3 linked regions of the Paraburkholderia bryophila genome follow. The protein of the gene in region 3 interacts with the protein of the main gene of each other region in a pairwise test. Links are inferred from orthologs where the notes say so. Each region holds a gene or a part of one and is shown on either strand. Other genes may lie near its edges.

Region 1 (2,964 bases), 200 kb from region 3 along the record:
GACAGATCGACGCCTTGTTCCTTCTTGAACTCGCCGATGATGTAATCGATGATGCGCTGGTCGAAGTCTTCACCGCCCAGGAACGTATCGCCGTTCGTGGACAGCACTTCGAACTGCATTTCGCCGTCAACGTCGGCGATTTCGATGATCGACACGTCGAACGTACCGCCACCCAGGTCATACACCGCGATCTTGCGGTCGCCCTTTTCGGCCTTGTCCAGACCGAAGGCCAGAGCGGCTGCGGTCGGTTCGTTGATGATGCGCTTGACTTCCAGACCGGCGATGCGGCCGGCGTCTTTGGTCGCCTGACGCTGGCTGTCGTTGAAGTACGCGGGAACCGTGATCACCGCTTCGGTGACCGGCTCGCCGAGGTAGTCTTCAGCGGTCTTCTTCATCTTGCGCAGCGTTTCCGCGGAGATTTGCGGCGGCGCCAGCTTCTGGTCGCGCACTTCGATCCATGCGTCGCCGTTGTCGGCCTTCATGATCTTGTACGGCATCAGCGCGATGTCTTTCTGCACTTCTTTTTCTTCGAAGCGGCGGCCGATCAGGCGCTTGACCGCATACAGCGTATTACGCGGGTTCGTGACCGACTGACGCTTCGCAGGCGCGCCGACGAGAATCTCGCCGTCTTCCATGTAAGCGATGATCGACGGCGTGGTGCGCGCACCTTCCGAGTTCTCGATCACCTTAACCGTATTGCCTTCCATGATCGCCACGCACGAGTTGGTCGTGCCGAGGTCGATGCCGATGATTTTGCCCATTTTTACTATTCTCCTGACTTTGATCGCTGCGGAAAGCGCCTTGCTTGCCATCTGGCGGGAAGGCGATCCGCTCTCAATTCCTACCTGCACTCAACATAAGTGCGTCCGCATCGTTTTCAAGACCTCTTTTACGATGCGGTCTTTAATTTTTTTCAATCGGTCGAACTTTTTCCGCTTGTTTTACTGCTTTCTGCGACGCCAAGCAGTGAAGCAGGAAGCGCCCGCCCGGATCGCGGTGTTCGTAGACGTTGCTGCGAAACCATCTGGGACCGGGGGCGCGGATCGCGGCCGACCGCGGCCGGCCCCGCGTCGAACGAGTCGGCGCTGCGCTCCCGCATGTCGAAGACGGCGAACGCGGTAGCCGACGGGACGGTTGGCCATGGCGGTGCCAGCCCAGCTTGGCGGCGGTAAATCGACCGGAAAACGGCAGAAAGCGGCTGCGGCGTTTACTTCGGCGCCGCGACGGTCACGAGCGCCGGACGCAGCACGCGGTCGGCGATCACGAAACCCTTTTGCAGCACTGCCACGACAGTGTTCGGTTCCTGATCGGCCGGCACCATCGAAATGGCCTGGTGGCGATGCGGATCGAACTTCTCGCCGACCGGATTCAAGGCGACGACACGGCCCTTTTCCAGCGCACCGTTCAACTGACGCAGCGTCAGTTCCACGCCTTCACGGACCTTTTGCAGATCGTCGGACGAGTGGGCGACTGCCGCTTCGAGGCTGTCCACCACCGGCAGCAGATGCTCGGCGAAGCTCTCGATCGCAAACTTATGCGCCTTGGTCACGTCTTCCTGCGCGCGGCGACGCACGTTTTCGGTCTCAGCTTTCGCCCGCAGGAAGCTTTCCTGCAGGTCGGCGATCTTGGCGTGCGCTTCAGCCAGCGCGGCCTGCTCGAGGCCTGCCGGCGCCTCGGTCGCGGCGCCTGCGGCCGCTTCCTGCTGAGCTGCTGCGGCCTCGGCGGCCTGGCGCTCGGCTTCGTCCGCGGGCGTGGGATTCTGGCTCGTCGGGTTCTCTTGCGTGTTTTCCATGTCGCTGAAAGTCGTAAAAAAGTAAAAACCAACGGTGGCGGCAGCGCGCAAAAGCGGGTGCAATTTGTGCGTTGCAAAATAGCGACAGACTAGCTGGCGCACCATCGCATAACGAAACCGCAGATGGGGCCGGAAAGACCCGTTTCAAGCGGGTCTTGCGGAACTTTTCGCACCACGGACGTGCGGCGGAAATGCCCGGTTACAACCATTATTGCGACGCAATCAGATTGAGATTGAGTGCGGCCAACAAGTGGCCTATGCTCCACTAAAGCGTCGGAAAAGACACGTTAACCCTAATCCGACGTAAGCCTTACCGACATTTTGCAATTTCCCACCTGATCCGCCTGTTTCCGTCCTGAATCCTTCCCAAGGGGAGTACCGTGAAACTGACCTTCGCAATCTCGGTGGTCGCATTGGTACTGATTTTGGGCACCACGACCATCTGCATGTCCGGGGCTGTCAACGATCACACTACCGAATACGGCGGTGTGCACGCGACCATGGAACAACTGTTCAATCCCCACCTGAAAGTTTGTCGATAGTGCGCCTGTCGCGTTTAGTCGGCCGGCCGTGCAATGCGGCCGCCGGCTCTCGATACGTTTTGCGCCGTTCCTGCTCGACCTGCCGCTTCACCCTGCTTTCCTCGGTTTCCGCATAAAGCGTCTGCGCGACGCTTGCCGGGCCGCGCACGTCGCATAGGCCCAGCACTTCCACCTGCCAGACGATCCGCTCGATTTCGATCTCGACCAGATCGCCGACGCGCACGTCTTTCGCCGGTTTCACATTGGCAGCGCCAATGCGCACATGGCCTTTCTCGACGGCATCCGCGGCGAGCGAGCGCGTCTTGAAGAAGCGCGCCGCCCAAAGCCATTTGTCGATGCGTAACTTCGCGCCCGTGTTGGTCGAAATCTGGTAATTCATCGCCTGTTCAAGCCCCCGTCGAATGCGGCACCGGCAGCGCCTGAACCGGCCAGCCTTGCAGATTCTGCGCGACGATTTCGCCGAGCGCGGCAATCCACGCCGGCGACGCGTTCACACAGGCAATCCGATGAAACTCTTTGCCGCCGGCGTGCAGGAACTCGTCGCGCACTTCCATGCCGATTTCCTCAATCGTTTCAAGGCAGTCGGCGGTAAAGCCCGGGCAGAACACGTCGGCGCGGCGTACGCCCGCC
Region 2 (2,995 bases), 1.2 Mb from region 3 along the record:
TACGCATTGCTGTCGAAGCCGATCGACGCGACCCGGCCGACCGTCACGCCCGCGCTCTTCACAGGCGCGCGCGCTTTCAGTCCGCCGATATTGTCGAACTTGAGCTTGACCGGGTACGTTGCCTGAAACGACAACGAGCTCATGTTGCCGGCCTTCAGCGCGAGAAACAGCAACGCCACGAACCCCAACACCACGAACAGGCCGACCCAGAAGTCGAGAGCAGTCTTTTTCATCGTCATCCCAAAGTGAATCCGCCACGCCGTCAACGCTGCCCGCCGCGCGCGCCTCATGACGCAACGCAGGCCGGAAACGCGCGAACGCAGTCTTAGCTGAACATCAGTGCGGTCAGCAGAAAGTCGAGGCCGAGCACCGCCAGCGACGCATAGACGACCGTCTTGGTCGTGGCGCGCGATACGCCTTCCGGCGTCGCCTTGGCTTCGTAGCCTTGATACAGCGCGACGAAGGTCACCGCGAGGCCGAACACCACGCTCTTGATGACTCCGGCGCCAACGTCGCGCCAGACATCGACGCCGCCTTGCATTTGCGACCAGAACGCGCCGGAATCGACGCCGATCAGCAACACACCCACCACATAACCACCCAGAATACCGACCGCGCTGAAGATTGCCGCGAGCACCGGCATGGCGATGATGCCGGCCCACAGGCGCGGCGCCACCACGACCTTGACCGGGTCGACGGCCATCATTTCCATGGCCGTGAGTTGCTCGCCCGCCTTCATCAGGCCGATTTCGGCCGTCAGCGACGTCCCCGCGCGGCCTGCGAACAGCAGCGCCGTGACCACCGGCCCGAGTTCGCGCACCAGCGACAGCGCGACCAGCAGCCCAAGCGCCTGCTCGGAGCCGTAGCGGTTGAGCGTGTAATAACCCTGCAAGCCAAGCACGAAGCCGACGAACAACCCCGACACCGCGATGATCACCAGCGAATAATTACCTAAGAAGTGGATCTGCTTCGTGACAAGACGCGGACGGCGCAGCAACGGGAAAAATTCGAGCACCAGCCGGATAAAGAAACGCGTGGCGTAGCCGGCCGTGCCGAGCCCGCCGATCACCGAGCGGCCGATCGCACTGATCATGACTGACCTCCGCCGATGCCGAAGTCCGCCGCGAGCGGCGTCTTGCTGGGGTAATGGAATTTGAACGGGCCGTCCGGCGCACCGTCGATGAACTGGCGCACCGTGGCATCGGTCGAGGCACGCAATTCCTCGGGCGTGCCTTCGGCGTGCACGCCGCCGTTGGCGAGGAAATACACGTAATCGGCGATCGCGAACGACTCCGGCACGTCGTGCGTGACGAGGATCGAGGTCGCGCCCAGCGCCTGATTCAGCGCGCGAATCAGGTTCGCGGTAATGCCGAGCGAAATCGGATCGAGGCCGGCGAACGGCTCGTCGTACATCATCAATTCGGGGTCGAGCGCAATGGCGCGCGCCAGCGCCACCCGCCGCGCCATGCCGCCCGAAATCTCCGACGGCAGCAGGTCGCGCGCGCCGCGCAAGCCGACTGCGTTGAGCTTCATCAGCACGAGGTCGCGCAGCAGGTCTTCGGGAAGATCGGTGTGCTCGCGCAGCGCGAAGGCCACGTTTTCGAACACGGACATGTCGGTGAACAACGCGCCGAACTGGAACAGCATGCCCATCTTGCGGCGCAGCGCGTACAGGCCGTCGCGCGTTTGCTGGCCGACGTCCTGGTCCTGGAACAGGATCTGGCCGCGCTGCGCGCGCACCAGACCGCCGATCAGACGCAGCACCGTGGTCTTGCCGCAACCCGAGCCGCCCATGACGGCCACCACCTGGCCGCGCTTGAAGCGCAGGTTCAGGTTCGACAGAACGAGCCGGTCGCCATAACCGAAGTCGACGTCGCGCAGCTCGAGTAAGGTCTCGGGGGAGGAAGACACGAAACTGACAGTCCTTTTACACGGAAACGGAAGGCCGAATTATAGGGCCATCATGCAAAAGTTGCCGTGAGGTGCCCTGTCCCTTTACCAAGCGTGACGATTATTGCGTAAACGCGTGTTGCAGTGCAGAAACGGCGGCGCCAGGATCAGACGCTTCGGTCACCGCGCGCACCACGGCCGCGCCGCCCACGCCGGTGGCCAGCACGTCGGGCAGCACCTGCAGGTCGATACCGCCGATCGCCACCAGCGGCACGACGCCGTCGAGCAGGCGCACATAACGCGCCAGACGTTTGAGTCCCTGCGGCGCGGTCGGAATGGCCTTGGTGGTGGTCGCGAACACCGCGCCCACCGCGATGTAGCTGGGGCGGAAATGCAGTGCCCTCAGAATCTCGTAGAAACCGTGTGTGGACAGGCCGAGGCGAATGCCGCCGGCGGCGAGCGCCGCCAGATCGGCGGTGTGCACGTCTTCCTGGCCGAGGTGGACGCCATAGGCGCCCGCGTCGAGCGCGGCTTGCCAGTGATCGTTGATGAACACCTGGGCGTCGTGCCGACGACCGGCCGCCACGCTCAGCGCGATCTCGCGCTTTAGCTCGTCGGCGGGTTCGGCCGACTTGTGGCGCAACTGGATCGTCTTCACGCCGAAGCCGGCCACCCGCTCGACCCATTCCCCGCTCGGCAGCACTGGATACAGACCGAGCCGCGGCGGGCACGACGGAAAGGCCGGCTCCGGCGCGCCCGGCAAACCGCCGAGGCGCGGGAAATGGCTGAGATCGGACGGAAAGGCGTCGTTGGCGCGGGTTTCGTCGCCGTCACGCCAGGCGAGCGCCAACACCAGCGCGTCGTGCGGATCGAAACCGCAATCCAGAAACGCGGCCAGCGCGGCGATCCAGTCTTCCGACAGATGGCCTTCCAGACGGTAAGTTTCGCCGCCCAGATGAAGCACCGCCCGGTTCTGCGCGGCCTCGATCACACCGGCGCCCCGCACCTGCCAGCGCGCCACCTGCTCACCGTGCTGCTGCGCGTCGGCGATCACGATCAGGTCGCCGCCGTTCGGCTCGTCCGGCGCGGTCAGACAGATGCGCCA
Region 3 (4,210 bases):
CCAGCAGGGGCACGATTCGCCGTTGTTTTTTCTGGCCATGGTTCTGCGCGATGTCGGCAATCCTGTGATGGAGAAACGGATTCATGAAGCGGTCGCGCACCTCGTCCAGATACGCAAGCGCATCCTCCCGCTTTCCCTGCGCCTCGAACACCGGTATCACCTCGTCCATCCAGACCGCCTCGAGTTCATTGCGTAGCGCGGGGTCCTGCATGGCGTGGTAGACCGTCTCGTCTTGCGGCCGGGCATCGAGCAGCCAGCGTTCGGCGAGGAACGTGTGTCCGAGGTTCAGCAAAAATAGTTTGAGTTGCTCGACATGCTTCAGATCGTCGGTCAGCACGATCGACGCATGGGCGCAGGGCACCTGCAAGCGTGGTTGCCTCTCGATGGCCGAACTGTTCGACGAGCGGCATAGCCCGATCTCAGCGCGCCTTAGCAGACACGCGGAGACGAGCCAGACCTGGGCGGCGGCGCTGGTGGAGCACGAGGCGATTTATCGCGCGCTCGAAGACCGTGATCCGCTAGCCGCCCAGTCGGCGATTCGCAGCCATCTCAAGGCGTCGGGCACGCGCTGGATCGAGGGCGGCTGAGGCGGCGCGGACGCGACGTCGAAGATTTCCTCGCCCCGAGCGTGAGCGAGGAGCGTGATCTATTTCGAGGTTTACCCTTAGCCGAATGCCGATCTCCCGGTTTACACGAGCGTTTTTGCTGGAGATGCCCCCGGGTGCGACTGGCGTGCGCGGCTCCACGGCGCAGCCGTTCAGAGGCTAAGTCACTGTTTGTCAAAGTGAATTTGTGACGTCGCGGTCCCGGACGCCCGTCGCGGGTCCGAACTTGAGTGAGCAAGGTTCAAACTTAAGTGAAGCTCGACATCCCATCCCTTCTTGAATTTGTCACCACCCGTCCATATAATTAGCACTCGCTGCACGAGAGTGCTAACAACATCGCCGGTTGGCTCCGCCAGCCGGGTTTTCTCAGCGTTCTTCAGTCTCAATCAAGAGAGGAGTATGTATGAACCTTCGTCCTTTGCATGATCGCGTGATCGTCAAACGTCTGGATCAAGAAACCAAGACTGCGTCGGGCATCGTGATCCCCGAAGCCGCAGCAGAAAAGCCGGATCAAGGCGAAATTCTGGCAGTCGGCCCGGGCAAGCGTGACGACAAGGGCGCACAAATCGCGCTCGACGTGAAGGTCGGCGACCGCGTCCTGTTCGGCAAGTACGCAGGCCAGACCGTCAAGGTCGACGGCAACGAACTGCTCGTGATGCGCGAAGAAGACATCATGGCCGTGGTGCAGAAGTAAGCGCTGGTCGCTACTTTTCCCGGTCATAAGTCATATCCCAAAGAATTCAAGGAGTTAGAAGATGGCAGCTAAAGACGTCGTATTCGGTGATTCCGCCCGTGCCAAGATGGTTGAAGGCGTGAACATCCTCGCGAACGCTGTGAAGGTCACGCTGGGTCCGAAGGGCCGCAATGTGGTCCTGGAACGCAGCTTCGGCGGCCCGACGGTCACGAAAGATGGTGTCTCGGTCGCGAAAGAGATCGAACTGAAAGACAAGCTCCAGAACATGGGCGCGCAAATGGTCAAGGAAGTGGCTTCCAAGACCAGCGACAACGCAGGTGACGGCACCACGACCGCAACGGTTCTGGCTCAGTCGATCGTCCGCGAAGGCATGAAGTACGTTGCATCGGGCATGAACCCGATGGACCTGAAGCGCGGTATCGACAAGGCTGTCACGGCTGCAATCGAAGAACTGCGCAAGATCAGCAAGCCGTGCACGACGAACAAAGAAATCGCGCAAGTCGGTTCGATTTCGGCTAACAGCGACTCGTCGATCGGCGATCGTATCGCTGAAGCAATGGACAAGGTCGGCAAGGAAGGCGTGATCACGGTTGAAGACGGCAAGTCGCTGCAAGACGAGCTGGACGTTGTCGAAGGTATGCAGTTCGACCGCGGCTATCTGTCGCCGTACTTCATCAACAACCCGGACAAGCAAGTCGCCGTTCTGGACAACCCGTTCGTGCTGCTGCACGACAAGAAGGTCTCGAACATTCGTGACCTGCTGCCGGTACTGGAACAAGTCGCCAAGGCTGGCCGTCCGCTGCTGATCATCGCAGAAGACGTCGAAGGCGAAGCACTGGCAACGCTGGTGGTCAACAACATCCGCGGCATCCTGAAGACGGTTGCTGTGAAGGCACCGGGCTTCGGCGATCGCCGTAAGGCCATGCTGGAAGACATCGCGATCCTGACCGGCGGTCAAGTTATCGCTGAAGAAACCGGCCTGACGCTCGAAAAGGCAACGCTGGCTGAACTGGGTCAGGCGAAGCGCATCGAAGTGGGTAAGGAAAACACCACGATCATCGACGGCGCTGGCGAAGGTGCAACGATCGAAGCGCGCGTGAAGCAGGTTCGCACGCAAATCGAAGAAGCAACGTCGGACTACGACCGTGAAAAGCTGCAAGAACGCGTTGCCAAGCTGGCAGGCGGCGTTGCAGTGATCAAGGTTGGCGCTGCGACCGAAATCGAAATGAAGGAAAAGAAGGCACGTGTCGAAGACGCACTGCACGCAACGCGCGCAGCTGTGGAAGAAGGCATCGTGGCTGGTGGCGGCGTCGCGCTGATCCGCGCACGTACGGCTATCGCCGGTCTGAAGGGCGCTAACGCCGATCAGGACGCAGGTATCAAGATCGTGCTGCGCGCGATGGAAGAACCGCTGCGTCAGATCGTCACGAACGGTGGCGAAGAAGCCAGCGTCGTGGTGGCAGCAGTGGCAGCCGGTACGGGCAACTACGGCTACAACGCAGCAACCGGCGAGTACGTCGACCTGGTTGACGCAGGTGTCGTGGACCCGACGAAGGTCACGCGCACGGCTCTGCAAAACGCAGCATCGGTGGCAGGTCTCCTGCTGACGACCGACGCAGCTGTTTGCGAACTGCCGAAGGAAGATGCTCCGATGGGCGGCGGTATGCCCGGCGGCATGGGCGGTATGGGCATGGACATGTAATTTCGATTGGGCCTCGTCAGAGGCTCGGTTGGAAACACATGGGGAGGCACGCTGCGAGGCGAGCTTCCCAAAAGCAAAAACCCGCAGAAATGCGGGTTTTTGCTTTTGGGGCGAGGGTGTTGAATGTCAGCGCGATTCGTGCGGAAAAAGAAGAAGCCCGCACGAATGTGGGCTTCTTCTAGTGATTGCACAGTGCGCTACCGTGGCTGACGCATCTCGACAGCGATAAACGCCAGCGCCTCACGCCAGCGTTCAATGCCGTGCTTCACCCGGCGTTGCACCTTTGCCGGCGGTCGGCGGCGTTTCATCGTCGCTGCTGCGCGCCCAGAAGAAACGATCCGGCAGATACGCGCCCATGCCCGGCCGGAACGCATTGCGCACCGCCTGATACAGATACTCCTGCGCCTCGCGCACCGCCTCGGCGGGGTCTTGCCCGTTGGCCAGCAACGCGGCGATTGCCGCGCCCAGCGTGTCCGTCAAACCCATGATCCGATGGCTGCCGCGGTCCCACGTGTCCTGGCGCAACTGGCCGTCTTCGCTGAACAGCGTATTCACGTGCCGGTGCGTGCCGGTTTCCGTCGACAGAATGTATTCGCAGCCTTGCGACAGCAGATGCGAGATCGCCGCGTCCAAGGTTGGCGCTTCAGCGTCGCCGTCGGGCTGGGCCAGCGCGAGCAGCGTGGTGGCGTCCGCAACCAGCAGCGTGGTTTGCGGCGCGAGCAGGTCGGCGATCGCTTCGCGCAGTTCGTCGGCGGCGAGCACGTGCTCGTCGTCGAGCGTGAAGTCGGGGGCGAGAATCAGCGGAATGTCGTCGTAGTCGGCAACCACTTCGGCAATCGCGCTCACCACTTCCGCACGCGTGCAGGCGCCGACCTTGAATGCCGCGATCGGCATGTCTTCCAGCAGCATCCGCGCTTGAGTCGCGACGACTTCAGGGTCGAGTCCGGTGACTTCGTCGCAACTGGCCGAGTCGCGCACGGTGTAGCCCGTGAGCACGGAGACGCCATGGCAGCCCATGCTGGCAAGGGTCATCAGGTCGGCCTGCAGGCCGGAGCCGCCGGTGGGATCGGAGAGGCCGAAGGTGAGGACGATCGGAGGTGTGTCGCTGGGCATGAAAATTTGCAAAAAGGAGCTAAATTTGGGCGCGGACCGTGCGCTATTGGCTCAATTATGCGGCCTAAACCGTCGCGGGGGCGTTTTTTCGCACGC

The links. Proteins that work in one complex are often made in the same cells at the same time.
Region 1: the proteins of groL (region 3) and grpE interact in binary tests that used the Escherichia coli proteins (3 or more experiments, as listed by UniProt). The link is inferred for Paraburkholderia bryophila from one-to-one orthologs.
Region 2: the proteins of groL (region 3) and GGD40_RS14375 interact in binary tests that used the Escherichia coli proteins (3 or more experiments, as listed by UniProt). The link is inferred for Paraburkholderia bryophila from one-to-one orthologs.

The regions. Positions count from the first base shown.
Region 1 is NZ_JACCAS010000001.1:2,217,838-2,220,801, forward strand. It holds grpE (nucleotide exchange factor GrpE), read right to left. Parts: upstream 1,793-2,964; coding sequence 1,208-1,792; downstream 1-1,207. Other genes in the region: dnaK (molecular chaperone DnaK), read right to left, coding at 1-761; GGD40_RS09850 (RNA-binding S4 domain-containing protein), read right to left, coding at 2,306-2,713; hemH (ferrochelatase), read right to left, coding at 2,721-2,964. UniProt on the Escherichia coli protein: Participates actively in the response to hyperosmotic and heat shock by preventing the aggregation of stress-denatured proteins, in association with DnaK and GrpE. It is the nucleotide exchange factor for DnaK and may function as a thermosensor.
Region 2 is NZ_JACCAS010000001.1:3,220,322-3,223,316, reverse strand. It holds GGD40_RS14375 (ABC transporter ATP-binding protein), read right to left. Parts: upstream 1,912-2,995; coding sequence 1,090-1,911; downstream 1-1,089. Other genes in the region: thiE (thiamine phosphate synthase), read right to left, coding at 2,012-2,995; mlaE (lipid asymmetry maintenance ABC transporter permease subunit MlaE), read right to left, coding at 326-1,093; mlaD (outer membrane lipid asymmetry maintenance protein MlaD), read right to left, coding at 1-233. UniProt on the Escherichia coli protein: Part of the ABC transporter complex MlaFEDB, which is involved in a phospholipid transport pathway that maintains lipid asymmetry in the outer membrane by retrograde trafficking of phospholipids from the outer membrane to the inner membrane.
Region 3 is NZ_JACCAS010000001.1:2,020,042-2,024,251, reverse strand. Bases 683-3,680 are described here. They hold groL (chaperonin GroEL), read left to right. Parts: upstream 683-1,360; coding sequence 1,361-3,001; downstream 3,002-3,680. Other genes in these bases: GGD40_RS09010 (hydroxymethylpyrimidine/phosphomethylpyrimidine kinase), read right to left, coding at 3,254-3,680; groES (co-chaperone GroES), read left to right, coding at 1,009-1,299. Outside these bases: GGD40_RS09025 (hypothetical protein), read right to left, coding at 1-337; GGD40_RS36660 (FCD domain-containing protein), read left to right, coding at 384-587; more of GGD40_RS09010, read right to left, coding at 3,681-4,114.